3 regions of the Sphingomonas sorbitolis genome follow, and region 2 is predicted to be linked to each of the others. Evidence: riboswitches for the same ligand, from Rfam matches in the RefSeq annotation. Region 2 holds a riboswitch; each other region holds the start of a gene.
The links. Region 2 has a riboswitch for cobalamin ahead of U1763_RS01115 (HoxN/HupN/NixA family nickel/cobalt transporter). Riboswitches for the same ligand answer to the same signal wherever they lie in the genome.
Positions count from the first base shown of each region.

Region 1: another riboswitch for cobalamin. It lies ahead of U1763_RS02015 (DUF1636 domain-containing protein); the one in region 2 lies ahead of U1763_RS01115 (HoxN/HupN/NixA family nickel/cobalt transporter).
Region 3: another riboswitch for cobalamin. It lies ahead of U1763_RS08130 (TonB-dependent receptor plug domain-containing protein); the one in region 2 lies ahead of U1763_RS01115 (HoxN/HupN/NixA family nickel/cobalt transporter).

Region 1 covers NZ_JAXOJS010000001.1:484,663-490,608, reverse strand. Annotated here, with positions in the region: gene U1763_RS02040 (FAD-dependent oxidoreductase) at 1-283, shown strand, start outside; gene U1763_RS02035 (UBP-type zinc finger domain-containing protein) at 280-585, shown strand; gene U1763_RS02030 (peptidylprolyl isomerase) at 849-1,520, shown strand; gene U1763_RS02025 (NAD(P)/FAD-dependent oxidoreductase) at 1,668-3,299, opposite strand; gene cobO (cob(I)yrinic acid a,c-diamide adenosyltransferase) at 3,354-3,959, shown strand; cobalamin riboswitch at 4,121-4,316, shown strand; gene U1763_RS02015 (DUF1636 domain-containing protein) at 4,489-4,896, shown strand; gene cobT (nicotinate-nucleotide--dimethylbenzimidazole phosphoribosyltransferase) at 4,893-5,906, shown strand; gene U1763_RS02005 (histidine phosphatase family protein) at 5,915-5,946, shown strand, end outside.
Region 2 covers NZ_JAXOJS010000001.1:266,439-272,384, reverse strand. Annotated here, with positions in the region: gene U1763_RS01120 (PepSY-associated TM helix domain-containing protein) at 1-463, shown strand, start outside; cobalamin riboswitch at 494-711, shown strand; gene U1763_RS01115 (HoxN/HupN/NixA family nickel/cobalt transporter) at 894-1,943, shown strand; cobalamin riboswitch at 1,997-2,208, shown strand; gene cobW (cobalamin biosynthesis protein CobW) at 2,316-3,353, shown strand; gene cobN (cobaltochelatase subunit CobN) at 3,360-5,946, shown strand, end outside.
Region 3 covers NZ_JAXOJS010000002.1:607,042-612,987, reverse strand. Annotated here, with positions in the region: gene U1763_RS08135 (TonB-dependent receptor) at 1-1,009, shown strand, start outside; cobalamin riboswitch at 1,326-1,524, shown strand; gene U1763_RS08130 (TonB-dependent receptor plug domain-containing protein) at 1,640-3,538, shown strand; gene U1763_RS08125 (ABC transporter substrate-binding protein) at 3,535-4,347, shown strand; gene U1763_RS08120 (FecCD family ABC transporter permease) at 4,505-5,473, shown strand; gene U1763_RS08115 (ABC transporter ATP-binding protein) at 5,464-5,946, shown strand, end outside.

The sequences.
Region 1 (5,946 bases), 220 kb from region 2:
TGGCGCGATCAAGCCTTGCGCAATGCGGCATTTGTTCCTGTTCATCGGCGCCGACCCTAACGCGGGTTGGCTACAAGGCTGCGTCGATACCGACGATAAGGGGTTCATCGTCACCGGCAAGGCTGCCCTCGCGTTACAGACGAGCCGCGCGCGCGTGTTCGCGATCGGCGACGTGCGCGCGGGCTCGACCAAGCGCGTCGCGGCGGCGGTCGGCGAGGGGGCGGCAGTGGTCGCGCAGGTTCATGTCGCGCTGGCCGACATGGCCGAACGGGAGGCGTCATGAGTTACGGCTGCACGCATATGGAGACGATCCGGTCGGTCACGCCGAGCGCCAAGGGGTGCGAGGATTGCCTTCGGATCGGCAGTGAATGGGTCCATCTGCGGCTGTGTCGGGCATGCGGGCATGTCGGCTGCTGCGACGATTCGCCACACCGCCACGCGACCGCGCACTTTCATGCGACGCGGCATCCGATCATCGAGGGCTATGACCCACCGGAGGGCTGGGGCTGGTGTTTCGTGGACGAGTCGATGGTCGACCTGCCCGACCAAACGCCGCAATGGGGGCCTATCCCGCGGTATGTTTGAAGAGGGGTAGGCTTTGTTTGCGTCGGTTCAGCCGCGTGTACTACCACCCCGGCGGAGGGCGGGGCCCAATCGGCAAAGCCGCAGTGCTGGCGGGCGATCCTTTGTTATTGCCGTCCCCCAATTGGGCCCCGGCCTGCGCCGGGGTGGTGGTGCTCAGCGCGGCAACGACCGTCGATGCAACCACACCGTTGATCACCCTCGCTTGCTTCGCCCGACCCTGACCGCTAGCCGACCTTCATCGGTAAAGGCGTGAGTAGTCGAACATGCGGCGTGTGATGATGGGGCTAATGGCCGTTGCGGCGCTCGCTACGGCGGGATCTGCGCAAAAGCCGAACCGCGCAGAACCGAAACCCGGCATCGTACGCGTCCGCATCGTCACGTCGGAGGGGCCGATCCTACTGGCGCTCGACGCGCGCCATGCGCCCAAGACGACGGCGAATTTCCTCGCCTATGTCGATGACGGCCGGTTCGACGGGACAGACTTCTACCGCGCGAGCCGCCAGAAATCCGCGCCGAAGCTCGGCTTCATCCAGGCGGGCATCCGCACCGACGCGCGGCGGATCCTGCCGCCATTTCCGCTCGAGACTACTGCGATGACCGGGATCAAGCATCTCGACGCGACGATCTCGATGGCGCGCGGGATGACGCCGGCGTCGGCTGGCGGGAATTTTTTCATCACAGTCGGTCCGGCACCGGCGATGGACGCCCGAGCGGGCTATCCTGGCTATGCGGCGTTCGGACACGTCGTCGCGGGAATGGAGGTGGTGAAGCGCATTCTCGCCAAGCCGACCGGGGGCGGGATGGATGCGTTCAAGGACCAAATGATCCTGAAGCGCGTGGCGCTGGTAAGTGCGCGACGGCTCGACGGGGTGGCGAAGCCAACGGGGTTGCCGCGGGCTTGGCTGATCGAGACGGGGCTTGGTCGGAAGAAGTGAAGTATCCGTCGCCCCAGACTAGTTTCGGCGCCTATCCCCTTCGAACACGTGCCGACGATGGTCGTACGGTACCACGTCCTTCCTTGTTCTCCCGCGAAGGCGGGAGCCCAGACTGGATCCCCGCCTTCGCGGGGAAACAAGCTTTACTTACAGGACGGAGGGTCCCGCAGTCAGGCTGAGCGCTACCGCTTCCGCGACCTTGATCCCGTCGACTGCGGCGGAAAGGATGCCCCCTGCATAGCCGGCGCCTTCGCCTGCCGGAAACAATCCCGCGGTGTTGAGGCTCACGAAATTATCACCGCGCGTAATCCGAACCGGCGACGAGGTCCGCGTCTCCACCCCCGTCAACACCGCATCGGGATGATCATAGCCAGGAATCTCGCGCCCAAACGCCGGCAATGCCTCGCGCAACGCGGTGATCGCGAACTCCGGCAGGCATTCCGACAAATCAGTCATATGCACGCCCGGTTTGTACGACGGGATCACCGAGCCCAGCGCGGTCGACGCACGCCCTGCGAGCAGGTCGCCAATGCGTTGCGCAGGCGCCTTGTAGTTCGAGCCGCCGGCGACATAGGCGCGCGATTCCCAGTGGCGTTGCAGTTCGATCCCCGCCAGCGGGTGGCCGGGATAATCGCGCTCGGGGTCGATGCCGATGACGATCCCCGAGTTCGCGTTGCGTTCGTTGCGCGAATATTGGCTCATGCCATTGGTGGCGACGCGGCCCTCCTCCGAAGTCGCTGCGACGACGGTGCCGCCCGGGCACATGCAGAAGCTATAGACGGTCCGACCGTTCTTGCAATGGTGCGACAGGCTGTACGCCGCCGCCCCGAGATCCGGATGGCCCGCGCAGGGGCCGAAGCGTGCTTCGTCGATCCACGACTGCGGATGCTCGATGCGGACACCGATCGAGAACGGCTTCGCCTCGACGTGGACACCCTTGGCATGCAGCATCTCGAATGTGTCCCGCGCGCTGTGCCCGACCGCGAAGACGACGTGGTTGGCTTCGAGATAGTCGCCGGTGCTCAGGTGGAGCCCGCGGAGCTGGCGCGTGCCGGCGTCCTCGACGATGTCGAGACCGTCGACGCGCGTCGAGAAGCGGTATTCGCCGCCGAGCGCCTCGATCGTCTCGCGCATGCTCTCGACCATAGTGACGAGCCGGAACGTGCCGATGTGCGGGTGCGCTTCGGTTAGGATTTCCGGCGGCGCGCCGGCCTTCACGAACTCGGTCAGGACCTTCCGGCCGAGATGGCGCGGATCCTTGATCTGGCTCCAGAGCTTGCCGTCGGAGAAGGTGCCGGCGCCGCCCTCGCCGAACTGGACGTTGGATTCGGGGTTGAGGACGCTCTTGCGCCATAGGCCCCAGGTATCCTTGGTGCGCTCGCGGACGACTTTCCCCCGGTCGAGGATGATCGGGCGGAACCCCATCTGCGCGAGGATGAGCCCGGCAAACAGGCCGCATGGGCCTGCGCCGACGACCACGGGGCGCGGGCCGGTATAGCTCGGGCCGCCCTTGGTGACGAAGCGATACCCCGTGTCCGGGGTACGCTGGACGTGGCGATCTTTCCGGAAGCGCGTGAGGACGGTGTCCTCGTTCTTCAGCGTGACGTCGACCGAATAGACGAGCTGGATGTCCATCTTGTCGCGCGCATCGTGCGCGCGCCTCGCGATCGTGTAGCGGATCAGGTCGCGCGGGGTTACGCGCAGGCGATCGCGGATCGCGGCGGGGAGCGCTTCGTCGGCATGGTTGAGCGGCAGCTTGAGGTCGGTGATGCGGAGCATGCTCGGTCCTCTAGCGCCGCGCGGCGCGATCCGCCATCGGAAGCAAAAGAGGACATGATCATGCGGACCGACGACGAGCAGAATGCCAAGAGCGCCAAGCGCAAGGAGGTCCACGATAAGATCGTCGCTGGCAAGACGATCGAGAAGGGGCTGATCATCGTCCACACCGGCAAGGGCAAGGGCAAGTCGACCGCCGCGTTCGGCATGGCGGTGCGGATGATCGGGCATGGGCGCAAGGTCGGCGTGGTGCAGTTCGTCAAGGGCGCGATGGCGACCGGCGAGAAGGCGATCTTCGACGCGTTCCCGGACCTGTGCGAATTCAAGCCGATGGGGGAGGGGTTCACCTGGGATACGCAGGATCGTGCGCGCGACATCGCGGTGGCGCGCGAGGCTTGGGACGAGGTCAAGCGGATGATTGCCGATTCATCCTATGCGATGGTGGTCGCGGATGAGCTGAACATCGTGCTGCGGTATGACTATCTGCCGGTCGACGAGGTGCTCGCTGTGTTGGCGGCAAAGCCGGAGATGACGCATGTCGTGGTGACAGGTCGGAATGCGCCGGATGCGTTGATCGAGCTGGCGGATCTGGTGACCGAGATGACGCAGGTAAAGCATCCGTTCCGGTCGGGCGTGAAGGCACAGGCGGGGGTGGAGTTCTGACTTCTTGATCCTCCCCTTGCAGGGGAGGTGGCTGGCGCTTGCCAGACGGAGGGGTATTGCGATCACGACGGCGGGTCACCCCTCCGTCAGCCCAAACGGGCTGCCACCTCCCCTGTCAGGGGAGGATTAGAGGCTGCTTGTCTACGGTCGATCGTACGCGTATCGCTCGGCCTGCGACAGGTTTTCCCGAGGCGGCAACGCTTAGGGAAATGAAAATGGGAACGGGAAACACCCGGCTGCCCCTGCAACTGTACGCGGCGAGCCATCGTGCCTCATGCCATTGGGATACTCCCGAGAAGGCGGCGCGGACGGCGTTGACCCGCGAGCCAGGAGACCTGCCCGTCGCGGTCGTCTTTCGTCCGGCCAGGGTGCGCCGAACGGACGGGTAACACCCCGAGCGACGACATCGCTTCGCGTCGCGCGGAGGCTGGAGGCGTGCGCCTCTCGCCCTTCGTGCAATGCGGGATCGACTGTCCGAAGGGGTTCCTATGCCAAATCTACATAATGCTGCGACCGTTCGGGAACGGACATGCTGAAGCCCGCCGAGGACGGCGTCGCGGTGGTCGCGTGCAACACGTGCCGCCATTCGGCCGATGCGCGCGACGACGAGCAGGGCCAGCGCGGCGGCGCGCGGCTCGTGCAGGCGCTGAAGACGGTGCAGCAGAGCGACCCGGCCTATGCCGACGTCGCGGTGCAGGAGATGCCGTGCCTATTCGCATGCCAGGATTTCTGCACGATCCACCTGCGCGCACCCGCCAAAGTCGGCTATGTGCTCGGCCGGTTCGAACCGACCGAAGACGCCGCGCGCGCGATCCTCGATTACGCGCGGCTCTACGGTGAGAGCGCGTTCGGGCAGGTGCCGTTCAAGCAATGGCCGCAGGGCGTGAAGGGGCATTTCATCACCCGCACGCCGCCCGCCGGCTTCGTCGTCGAATGACCGCGTTCGCGACGCCCGCCGGGTTTCTGGCGGCCTTGCGCGGCTTGCCGCAGGCGGACGCGGCGGCGCGATCCGCGGCGATCGTCCGGCAAGGCGAACTGACCAAGCCGCCGGGCTCGCTGGGGCGGCTGGAGGATATAGCGGTGTTCATGGCCGGCTGGCAGGGCAACCCGATGCCCCGGCTCGATCGTGGCAGCGCGGTCGTATTTGCGGGTAATCACGGGATCGTCGCGCGCGGCGTGAGTGCGTTTTCGGCTTCGGTCACCGCCCAGATGGTGTCCAATTTCGAGCATGGCGGCGCGGCAATCAACGCGCTGTCGCGGGCGGCGGGCCTTGAACTTAAGACCGTGTCGCTCGACCTCGATCGACCGACGGCGGATTTCACGCAAGCGCCTGCGATGTCGGAGGACGAGTGCCTGGCCGCGTTGAACGCGGGCGCGGCGGCGGTAGCGGATGCGCCGGACTTGGTCGTACTCGGCGAGATGGGGATCGGCAACTCGACGACCGCCGCCGCGCTGTGCCTGGCGAGCTTCGGCGGGTCGGCAAGCGACTGGGTCGGGCCGGGCACCGGAGTCGATGGCGAGGGCATCGCGCGGAAGGTCGCGGTCGTCGAGGCTGGGCTCGCGCTGCACCGCGAGGCGCTGACCACACCGTTCGAGATTTTGCGGCGGCTCGGCGGACGCGAGTTGGCGGCGATCGCGGGCGCGGTGGTCGCGGCACGGCAGGCGGGCGTGCCGGTGATGCTCGATGGGTTCATCTGCTGTGCGGCGGTCGCGACATTGGCGGCGGCGTGTCCGGACATTCTCGCGCATTGCCTTGCCGGACATGTCTCGGCCGAGCCGGGGCACCGTCTTCTGCTTGAGCGATTGGGCCTCGACCCGTTGCTCTCGCTCGGGATGCGGCTGGGCGAGGGCAGCGGCGCTGCGACCGCAACATTGCTGATTCGAGCCGCGCTGGCCGTGCATGCCGAGATGGCGACGTTCGCCGAGGCGGGCGTTTCGGCGGCGTGAGCGCGTACATGCTGCACCTGATGCGGCATGGTGCGCCCGA
Region 2 (5,946 bases):
CGTAATCGCCCGCGCCTCACCGCTATATCAGATGCCGCCGCTGATGGTCTTTCCGAACGGAGACCGCCTTCCCGTCGACCAGCTGGTCACTGTCGCCGAGCACCGCTTTCCAGGTGCCGCACTCGCCTGGATCGAAACCCCCGCCTCACCGACCGGCACCACGCGGATCAATCTCGCGCAGGACGGCGAGCCAAGCCGCCGCTTTCCGCGCACCAACGTCTGGCTCGATCCTTATACCGGCGCCATCCTCGCGACCCGCGACGGCCTCGCCAAGACACGCGGCGACATCGTGATGAACTGGCTCCACCCGCTGCACGGCGGCGAGGCGTTCGGGCTGGCAGGGCGCATCCTCGCCTTCATCGCCGGCATCGTGCCGATCGCGCTGTTCGTGACCGGACTATTGCGCTGGCAACGACGGCGACACCCGCAAAGGGCGATTGGCACCCGGCACGAACCCGGCTAGCACAACGCCCGAGCGGCCGGTTCGACCGGTGGCTCGCTAGATCGCGTCGGTGCCCGGAAGGGCTTGATTGGGAATGCGGTGCGGACGGTTCGCCGTCCTATGCCGCGGCTGTCCCTGCAACTGTAAGCGGCGAGCGAAGCGCACGAGCCCTTTTCGCGAGGGCAGCCACTGGGCCGAAAGGCCTGGGAAGGCGGTGCGCCGAGCCTTGACCCGCGAGCCAGGAGACCTGCCGGCGTCTGGTCGCTCTTGTCCCGGTCCAGGGGGTGACCGAGGCACGGTGAACGCCGCTTGCGTGACACTGGCTGAGCGACGACCATGTGGCGGGGGCCGCATCGGCGTCGTGCGTCGGCCGCTCATGGCGTCCGGTCGTCGCATGGCCCGGCCGTTCGCGGCAGGTCCCCGTCCTCGTCGGACGCTGCGGGGCTATTGCATGACGACTTTAACGATTGAGCGACCGACGCGAGTTTCGACACGCAAGCGCATCGGCTGGATGTTCATTGGGCTAATCGTGGCCAACATCGCAGCGTGGTGCTGGGCGTTCTCGCTGTTCCACGCTCAGCCGCTGATGCTCGGCACCGCGCTACTCGCCTGGGGACTCGGCCTGCGCCACGCGGTCGATGCGGACCACATCGCCGCGATCGACAACGTGACACGCAAGCTCATGCAGGACGGCCAGCGGCCGATCGCGGTCGGCTTTTGGTTCGCGATCGGCCATTCGGGGATCGTGCTGATCGCCGCCGTCGCGATCGCGCTCACCGCCAGCGCGCTGTCGCAGTTCGAGGCGTTCAAGCAGGTCGGCGGCGTGGTCGCGACGATGATCTCCGCGCTGTTCCTCTTCACGATCGCCGCGATGAACCTGATCATCCTGCGATCGGTCTGGCGCACCTTCGGCCATGTCCGCGGCGGCGGGACCTATGTCGAGGAGGATCTCGACCTGCTGCTCGGCAACCGCGGGCTGCTTGCGCGGCTGTTCCGGCCAATGTTCCGGCTCGTTACGCGCAGCTGGCACATGGCCCCGCTCGGCTTCCTGTTCGGGCTGGGCTTCGACACCGCCACGGAGGTCGCGATCCTGGGCCTTTCTGCGAGCCAAGCCGCCGACGGTCTCTCGATCGGCATCGTCCTCGTCCTCCCGGTGCTGTTCGCAACCGGCATGGCGCTGGTCGACACCGCGGACGGCGTCGTCATGCTCGGTGCCTATGAATGGGCGTTCGTGAAGCCGATCCGCAAGCTCTACTACAACATCACGATCACGCTGATCTCCGCGATCGTCGCGATAGCGATCGGCGGGATCGAGACGCTCGCGCTGCTTGGCGCAAAGCTCGGCCTGACGGGCGGCATCTGGGATCTGGCAGCCGCACTCGGCGAGAACTTCAACGGCCTGGGCTTCGCGATCATCGGCCTGTTCGTGCTGTGCTGGGTCCTGAGCTTCGCCATCTACCGCTGGAAGCGCTTCGACCAGATCGAGGTCGTGCACGGATAGCTGGCGGCGTGGCGGAAAGTCCTCTAACCCACCCCCGAGGCTCGGTTGCACCGAACCTCATAGATCGCGCCGGTGCCCGAAAGGGCTTGAATGGGAATGCGGTGCGGGAGGAGTCCTCCCAATGCCGCGGCTGTCCCTGCAACTGTAAGCGGTGAGCGAGACGCACACGCCCTTCACGCAAGGGCAGCCACTGGGGAAACCTGGGAAGGCGTACGTCGAGCCTCGACCCGCGAGCCAGGAGACCTGCCAGCGTTATGGTCGCTCTTGCTACGATCCAGGGGATGGTCGCGGCACGGTACTCCGTCTGAGCGACGAACGCGTGCGGCCGAAAGGTCGTGCGTGCGTGTGCTTTAGACGTCGAGGAGAATAGCAATGTCAGACCTGTCGAAGGTCCCCGTCACCATCGTCACCGGCTTCCTGGGCGCCGGCAAGACCACGCTCATCAGCCACCTGATCCGCAACGCCAACGGCCGCCGGCTCGCCGTCGTCGTCAACGAGTTCGGCACTCTGGGGATCGACGGTGACATCCTCAAGGGTTGTGCGATCCCCGATTGCCCGGCCGAAAACGTCGTCGAACTGGCCAATGGCTGCATCTGCTGCACCGTCGCCGACGACTTCATCCCGACCGTCGAGACCCTGCTCGCGCTCGACCCACGGCCCGACCACATCCTGATCGAGACGTCCGGCCTCGCGCTGCCCAAGCCATTGCTGAAGGCGTTCGACTGGCCCGCAATCCGCTCGCGCATCACCGTCGACGGCGTCATCGCGCTCGCCGATGCCGAGGCCGTCGCCGCGGGTCGCTTCGCGCCGGACGTCGCCGCGCTCGACGCCCAGCGCGCCGCCGACCCTAGCGTCGATCACGAAACGCCCCTGTCTGAGGTGTTCGAGGACCAGCTCGCCTGCGCCGATCTCGTGCTCCTGACCAAGGTCGATCTCGCCGGCCCCGAAGGCGTCGCCAAGGCGCGCGCGGTAATCGCCGCAGAGTCCGCACGGCCGCTCCCCGTCATCGACCTTACCGATGGCATCATCGATCCCCGCGTGATCCTCGGCCTCAACGCCGCTGCCGAAGACGACATCGCCAGCCGCCCCTCGCATCACGATGGCGAGGACGATCACGAGCATGACGATTTCGACAGCGTCGTCGTCGAACTGGGCGAGATCGCCGACCCCGCCGACCTGACCGCGAAGATCGAGGCGCTCGCCCGCAGCGCCGACATCCTTCGCGTGAAGGGATACGCAGCCGTCACCGGCAAGCCGATGCGCCTGCTCGTCCAGGCTGTCGGCGCGCGTGTCCGCACGCAATACGATCGCCCGTGGCGCGCAGGCGAACCCCGCCGCACGCAACTCGTGGTCATCGCCGAGCACGACCGCATCGACGAGGCCCGCATCAAGGCCGCGCTGGACGCCTGAGCCGCAATGCACGTCGTCTTCCGCGAGACCCACGGACTGGAGGAAAGCGCGGTCCCGCAGGACCTCGCCCAATCGCCTGCGGACCTCGTCGTCCTGTCCTTCTCCGATGGCGACCTCGGCGCGTTCGCCGCGGGCTGGAGACGTGCGGACGCCGCCGGAAGCCGATTGCCCTCGCTGCGCCTCGCCAACCTGACCGCGCTCCAGCACCCGCTGTCGGTCGATACCTATGTCGAGCAGACATTGGCCGGCGCGAAAGGCATCCTGATCCGGCTGATCGGCGGACGATCCTACTGGAGCTATGGCCTGCAACAGGTCGAAAACCTTTCGCGGGAAAAGGGCATCGCGCTCGCCGTTCTCGCTGCGGACGGCCGCATCGACACACGCCTCGACGCCGCCTCGACGATCCCGCTGTCGACGCTCCGCCGCCTGACCCACCTCTGCGACACCGGCGGTGCGGTTGCGGCGCAAGCAGCGCTGGCCCAGTTCGCGCTGGCCGCCGGCTGCTATGCCGGCCCCGTCACCGGCGTCCGCGCGATCGCCGATGTCGGCGGCTGGCAACCGCACGACGGCGTGACATGCCCGGCCGCGTTCGCCCTGAACGCAACACGCCCCCGCATCCTGATCGTCTTCTACCGCTCCTATTTGACCGCCGCAGACCTCCACCCGATCGAAGCCCTGCACGCTGAACTGACCGCGCGAGGCTTCGACGTCGTCGGCCTCTTCGCGCCGTCCTTGAAAGGCCCAGACGCAGCCGGTTGGCTATCTCGCTGGGTCGCAGCCCTGAAGCCCGCTGCGATCGTCAACGCCACCGCGTTCTCCGCTCGCGGCGCGACCGACACCACACCGCTCGACGGCGCGGACGTTCCCGTCTTCCAGATCGCGCTGGCCACCTCCGACCGCGCAGCCTGGGCCGGCGCCACCCGCGGCCTGTCGCCCGCCGACCTCGCCATGCACGTCGTGCTTCCCGAAGTGGACGGCCGCCTCTTCGCCGGCGTCGCCAGCTTCAAGGAATGCGCGGCGAGGGACGGCGACCTCGAATACACCCGCCGCGAACACCGCGCTGACCCAGCACGCATCACCGCCATCGCCGCGCGGATCGAAGCCTGGACGAACCTCGCCAGCAAACCCGTCGCCGACCACCGCATCGCGATCGTCCTATCGACCTATCCCGGCAAGACGTACCAGATAGCGCACGCCGTCGGCCTCGACGCGCTCGCCTCCACGCAAGCGATCCTCGCCGACCTCACCGAAGCCGGCTACGCGATCACGCCCGACGCAGCCGATCTGGCTACCTCGCGCGTTCACTGGCCGCTCGCCAAGTACCGCAAAGCCCTCACGGATCTCCCCGATGCCCTCCGCAAGGACCTCCGGGAAACTTGGGGCGATCCAACGGAAGATTTCGCTTTCACCGCGATCGACCACGGCGGCGCGCTTGTCGCCCTCCAGCCCGAACGCGGTCGCTCCGAGCAACGCGCCGAGGAGTATCACGACCTCTCGCGCTGCCCCTGCCACGCCTATGTCGCCTTCTACCTGTGGCTCCGCACGCGCGGCACCGATGCGCTGGTCCATGTCGGCGCGCACGGCACACTCGAATGGCTCCCCGGCAAGTCGGTCGCGCTGTCCGACGCCTGCTGGCCCGAAGCGCTCACCGGAGCGATGCCCGTCATCTACCCGTTCATCGTCAACGACCCCGGCGAAGCAGCCCAAGCCAAGCGTCGCATCGGTGCGGTGACACTCGGCCACGTCCCGCCGCCGCTCGAACGAACCCGTACCGGCGCAGGTCTCGGCCGCCTCGAAGCCTTGCTCGACGAATTCTCCAACGCGGACGGCCTTGATCCCGCACGCCGCGACCGCCTGCAACGTGACATCCGCGACGAAGCCACCGCCACCGGCCTCGCCGCAACGCTGGGCCTCGACGACGCGCAATCCCAGTCGGAAGCGATCACCCGCATCGACACGTTCGTGTGCGACGTGAAGGAAAGCCAGTACGGCGACGGCCTCCATATCTACGGCCGCGGCGAGCACGGCGACGCCGAACGCGCCGGATTGCTGTCGGCTCTCCAGGGCAAACGCGTCGCACCCGGCCCCTCCGGCTCCCCGTGGCGAGGCCGCGCCGACGTCCTCCCGACCGGCCGCAATCTCTACACCACCGATCCCAGAGCAGTCCCCTCGCGCGCCGCCCACACCCAAGGCGTCAAACTCGCCAACGAGTTAGTCCGCCGTCATTTGCAGGACCACGGCGACTACCCCCGCAACCTCGTCGTCGATCTCTGGGCTTCCGCGACGATGCGGACAGCCGGCGAGGAGTTCGCGATGGCGCTTCACCTGCTCGGCGCAGAGCCCGTCTGGGACCCGCAGTCCGACCGCGTCACGGGCGTCGAGATCCTGCCGCTGGCGAACTTCGATCGCCCCCGCATCGACGTCACCTTGCGCGTATCCGGCCTTTTCCGCGACGCCTTCCCGACGCTCTGCACGATGTTCGGCCAAGCCGTCCGCGCGCTTACCGCACGCGACGAACCGCAAGACTGGAATCCCTTCGTCGGCAAGGCGGTCAGCGCTCGCGTCTACGGCCCCGAACCCGGCCGCTACGGCC
Region 3 (5,946 bases), on a different contig from region 2:
CAAGACGCAGGAGCTCTATACGTTCGTCAACGCGGCGCCGACGCGGCGGCGGGAAGCTGGCGGGAGTACGACGACGACCGGCGTGTTCGCCGATGGAAGCCTCGTCGCGGGCTACCTCACGTTCAGCCTAGGTGGGCGGGTCGATTGGTGGTCGATCGATGGCGGCTATCTGACGGAACGGCCGCTCGCGACCGGCGCGGCGCTGACCGACCTGCGCTACGCGAACCGCGACGGCAGCGAGACTACCGGGCGGGCAGGCGTCGCGTATCAGCCTATCGAGGCGGTCACGCTGCGGGCCGCCGGCTATCGCGGATGGCGACTGCCGACGCTCAACGAACTGTACCGCCCGTTCCGGGTCGGCAACGACGCGACCGCGGCGAACGCGTTGCTGTCGCCGGAGCGACTGACCGGGGTCGAGGGTGGCGTCACGCTGACGCCGACGCCGGGCGTGAGCATCGCCGCGACCTATTTCTACAACCGGCTGAAGAACGCGATCGCCAACGTCACGACGACCAACCCGCCGCAGGTGCTGCCGGGGGTCGCCACCTACCGTGTCCGCCAGAATCTCGACGCGATCCGCGCGCATGGCTTCGAACTGGATGCGTCGTATCGACCGGGTCCGCTGGGCGTGCAAGCATCGTGGTCGCACACGAACTCGAAGGTCGAGGGTTCGGGGATCACCGCCGCTCTGGACGGATTGCGACCGGCGCAGACCCCGCGCGACCAGGTGTCGGGGACGGTCGACTGGCGGCACGATGCGGCGGCGCTGTCGCTGACCGTGCGTCATGTCGGCCGGCAGTATGACGACGACCAGAACACACGGGTGCTTGGGGCCGCGACGACGCTGGATGCGTATGCCGCGCTGCCGATCCTGGGCTCGCTGGTTGCCGAGTTTCGGGCGGAGAATTTCCTCAACGAGCGCGTCGAGGCAGGGATCAGCGGCGCGAACATCGTCGAACGCGCAACGCCGCGGACGATCTGGGTGGGGCTGCGCTACGGGGGGCGCTGATATTCGATCCGTCGCTTGCCAAGAGAAACGAAGACAGCATGTTTCCCCGCGAAGGCGGGGACCCAGTCTGGGCTCCCGCCTTCGCGGGAGAACAATTTCGGGGAACGTCACCATTTGGTACTAGTCACCACCCCGGCGAAGGCCGGGGCCCAATTGGAAAGGTGGAAATAACGGGGCACTGCGCTCGGTTATCGCCGTTCCCCACTTGGGCCCCGGCCTTCGCCGGGGTGGTGCGATAGACCATGAGTCTACTGAACCACGCCCCGGGTGGGGAGCATGAGTAGGCGCTGCGTTGACCCGTGTCTGGCGTGCGACTAATGCCACTCCCGTGAAGGGTTCCCGGCGACGGGATCAAAAGGGAAGTCGGTGCGCGGGAATCCGCAAGACCGGCGCTGTACCCGCAACTGTGACCGGATAGCGGCCACCCCGAATATGCCACTGGGTTTCGACCTGGGAAGGCGGGGTGGGCGCGATGACCCGGAAGCCAGGAGACCTGCCTTTCACGGTCGATCCACTGCGCGGGCGGGTGTCCGGCGCGGACGAGTGCTCCGGTCCAGCCGGGTTTCCTCGAGCGAGAGACGTCTGGCCGCCCCGCGAATGGTCGCAGGCGGTTCTGCTTAGGACGTACCCATGACGAAATTCTTCCTTCTGCTCGGCGCCGCGGCGATCGCAGCGCCTGCTTTTGCCCAGACCATCCCCGATCCCGACGCTTCCGAAGTCGTCGTCACCGCGACCCGCGCCGCGCAACCGCTGAGCGAGATCGGCCAGGCAGTAACGGTCATCGACCGCGCCGAGATCGAGCGCCGGCAAACCACCGTGGTGTCCGACCTGCTCGCGACCACGCCCGGTGTCACCGTCACGCGCAATGGCACCATCGGCGCGCTGACCAGCGTCCGTATCCGCGGCGCCGAGGCGGACCAGACGCTCGTCGTGATCGACGGCGTCCGCGTCAACGATCCCTCGTCGACCGGCGGCGGCTTCAACTTCGGCAACCTCCTGTCGAGCTCGGTCGAGCGGATTGAAGTTCTACGCGGGCCGAACTCGGTGCCATGGGGCAGCCAGGCGATCGGCGGCGTCGTCAACATCATTACCGCTGCGCCGACACAAGGCATTCAAGCGCGTGCCAACGCCGAATATGGCTATGCCGACAGCGTGTTCGCGAGCGCGGGCGTCTCGGGCAAGTCCGGTCCGGTGTCGGGCTCGCTGACCGGCGGCTATCTGCGCACCGACGGCATCTCGTCCGCCGCCAGTGGCACCGAGCGCGACGGCTATCGCCAATATGGCGCGACCGGACGAGTGGGCGTCGAGTTCGCGCCGAGAATCGGCCTCGACCTGCGCGGCTATTTCGCCGACAGCCGCGTCGAGATCGACGGCTTCCCGGCCCCCGATTACGTGCTCGCCGACACGCCCGAATATTCGAAGACGCGCGAGGCATACGGTTACGCAGGGCTGCACGCGAACTTCGCTGACGGGCGGATTAACAACCGCGTCGCGTTCACGATCGCCGACATCAACCGTGACAATTACGACCCGAGCTTCGGCAGCGATCCAACCTTCATCGGTCGCGGCCGCAGCGAACGCTACGAATACCAAGGCGACTTCCGCCCGCTCGACCAGGTCCGCGTGGTCGCCGGAGTTGAGCGCGAGAACAGCCGTTTCAATGACGGCTTCACCTTCGCGGATACCGGGATAACCAGCGTCTACGGCCAGCTGATCGTCAAGCCGCTCGACATCCTCACGATCACCGGCGGCGTCCGCAACGACGATCACGACGATTTTGGCAGCCACACCACGTTCGGCGCGAACGCCGCGCTGGCATTGCGCACCGGCACGACAATCCGCGCAAGCTATGGCGAAGGCTTCAAGGCGCCGACGTTGTACCAGCTCTTCTCCGACTACGGGAACCGCGGCCTCGATCCGGAGACCGCGCGCAACTTCGACGTCGGGGTCGAGCAGGCGTTCCTCGCCAACCGGGTCCGCGCAGGCGTGACCTATTTCAACCGCCGTACGCGCAACCAGATCGACTTCCGCGATTGCAGCCCGGCGGAGCAGACGAACGCCGGTTCGATCTGCGTCGACCGCCCGTTCGGCGTCTACGACAATATCGCCCGCGCCGAGGCGGACGGCGTCGAGTTCACCTTGGCGCTGCGCCCGGTCGACGCGCTGACGCTGACCGCGAACTACAGCTATATCGACACCGAGAACCGCTCGATCGGCAGCGATTTCGGCAACGACCTCGCGCGCCGTCCCAAGCAGACCGCGAGCGTCGACGCCGATTACCGGTTCGCGTTCGGACTGTCGGTCGGCGGCACCGTGACGATGGTCGGCGACAGCTTCGACGACGCCGCCAACACCGTGCGGCTCGACGGCTATGCGCTGGCGGGTGTCCGCGCGGAAATGCCGATTACCGACCGGATCGCGCTGTACGGCCGCGTCGATAACCTCACCGACTCGCGGTACGAGACGATCGCGGGCTACGGCAATTACGGTCGCGCGGCGTATGGCGGCGTGCGGTTGCGGCTGAAGTGAGGCGCGGGGCGATCCTCCTCGCGCTCCTGCTCGGGGGCTGCGCGCAATCCCCGGGCGCGGGCGGCGGCGGGGGGATCGTCTCGACCAATCCGTGCGTGGATTCGGTGCTGGTCCGGATCCTGCCCGCATCGCGGATCGCCGGGATCAGCCATTATTCGCAGGACCCGTCCGCGACCTCGATCCCGCTCGCCGTCGCGCGCCGGTTTCGCGGCATCGCCGGGACCGCCGAGGAGGTGATCGCGCTCCACCCCGATCTCGTCATCGCCAGCACGTATACGCCGCCGGCGACCCAGGCGGCCTACGCGCGGGCCGGGCTGAAGACATTGCTGCTCGGCATCCCGGACTCGATCGAGGAGAGCCAGGCACAGATGAAGCAGATCGCCGACGCGGTCGGTGCGCCCGCGGGTGGCGCGCGGATCAACACCGATATCGATCGCGCGGTGGCGCGCTGGAGTCGCAAGGATGGGCCCAAGGATGACATGCCGCCCAGCGCTCTGCTCTATATCAGCGGCGATCTCGCAACCGGGGGGAGCACGTTGCTGAACGAGATGATGACCCGCGTCGGCTTCCGCAACGCCGCCGCGAGCTATGGCCTGACGCATACCGGCACGCTGTCCGCGGAGACGATCGTGACGCAACCGCCGGCCATCGTGATCGCCCCCGAACGCGCCAGCCGCGGCACCGCACTGCGTCACCGCCTGTTGCCGACCACGCCGCAAGCCGTCTTCCCCCGCGTCCTGATCAACTGCGGCGGCCCGACCATTCCACCCGCGCTAGAACGCCTCGCCGCGATCAGGGCCGGGCTGTGATGCGACACCCATACCAAAGCCACCCCGGCGGAGGCCGGGTCCCAATTGGAATGGCGGAAATAATGGAGCGCTGCACGCCGTCACGATCGTCCCCCAATTGGGCCCCGGCCTTCGCCGGGGTGGCGGCAGTCGTCGGTATGCTTGCGGTGGACCTGTGATGACCCGCACGCCCAAACTCATCACCCTCGGCGTCCTTGTCATCCTCCTGTTCGGCCTGTCGCTCGGCTGCGGGAAAGTCTGGGTGCCGCTCGACGCGTGGTTCTCGAGCGACCCGCGCTGGTGGATCATCCTCGAACTCCGCCTGCCACGCGCGGTACTCGGCCTCGTGCTCGGCGCCACGCTCGGGCTGTCGGGCGCGGTCCTGCAAGGCTATCTCCGCAACCCGCTCGCCGACCCCGCCGTCGTCGGCATATCGTCGGTCGCAGCACTCGGCGCGGTCGCCGCGATCATTTTCGGGCTTGGGTCGGGACCTGCCATCTTCGCCGCGGCGATGCTCGGCGCCGGCGGCGCGGTCGCGCTGCTCGCCGCGTTGACGTGGCGGTCGCCGAGCGCGATCACCTTCATCCTCGCCGGCACCGTGCTCGCCAGCCTCGCCGGTGCGCTGACCGCATTCCTGATCTCGATCGCGCCGAACCCCTATGCGGTCGCCGAGGTGATCGACTGGATCATGGGTGCCCTCACCGATCGCGGCTGGGATGATATCACGCTCGCCCTGCCGCCGATGCTGCTCGGCGGCGTACTGCTCATGCTCACCGGTCGCTCGCTCGACGCGCTTTCGCTGGGCGAGGCGGCGGCGCGATCGCTCGGGATACGGATGGGCCGTGTCCGATGGCTGGTCGTACTCGGCACCGGGCTCGTGGTCGGCGCCGGCGTCGCGGTGACCGGCGTGATCGGTTTCGTCGGCCTCGTCGTCCCGCATCTGCTGCGTCCGATCTTCGGCCACCGCCCGAGCGCCCTACTGCTCCCCTCGGCGCTCGGTGGAGCCGCGCTCGTGCTCGCCGCCGACAGCCTCGTCCGCCTCGCCCCCGGCGCCGGCGAAGTCCGGCTCGGCGTCGCGATGGCGCTGATCGGCGCGCCGTTCTTCCTGGGGTTGCTGGTCAAGGAACGAGGCCGCGCATGGATCTGATCGTCGACGCGCTGAGCGTGAAGCTCGGCAAGCGCACCGTCCTCCACGACGTCTCCGCGCATCTCCGCCCCGGCCGAGTCACCGCGATCCTCGGCCCCAACGGCGCCGGCAAGAGCACGCTCGTCAAGGCCGCCGCCGCGCTCGTCGACCGGAGCACCGGCAGTGTCCGGCTCGACACGCAGGACGTCGCGACGATGGACCCGCGCGCCCGAGCCCGCGCGATCGGCTACCTCCCGCAGGACGCGACGGTGCACTGGAACATCGTCGCGCGTGACATCGTCGCGCTCGGCCGCCTTCCGCACCTAGGCGCCCATGCTGCCCCGTCGCCCGAAGACCGTGACGCCGTCGACCGCGCGATGGACGATACCGAGACCACGCACCTCGCCGATCGCCCGGTCGGCGAACTCTCCGGCGGTGAGCGCGCCCGCGTCCTGCTCGCGCGCGTGCTGGCAGGCGAACCGCGCTGGCTGCTC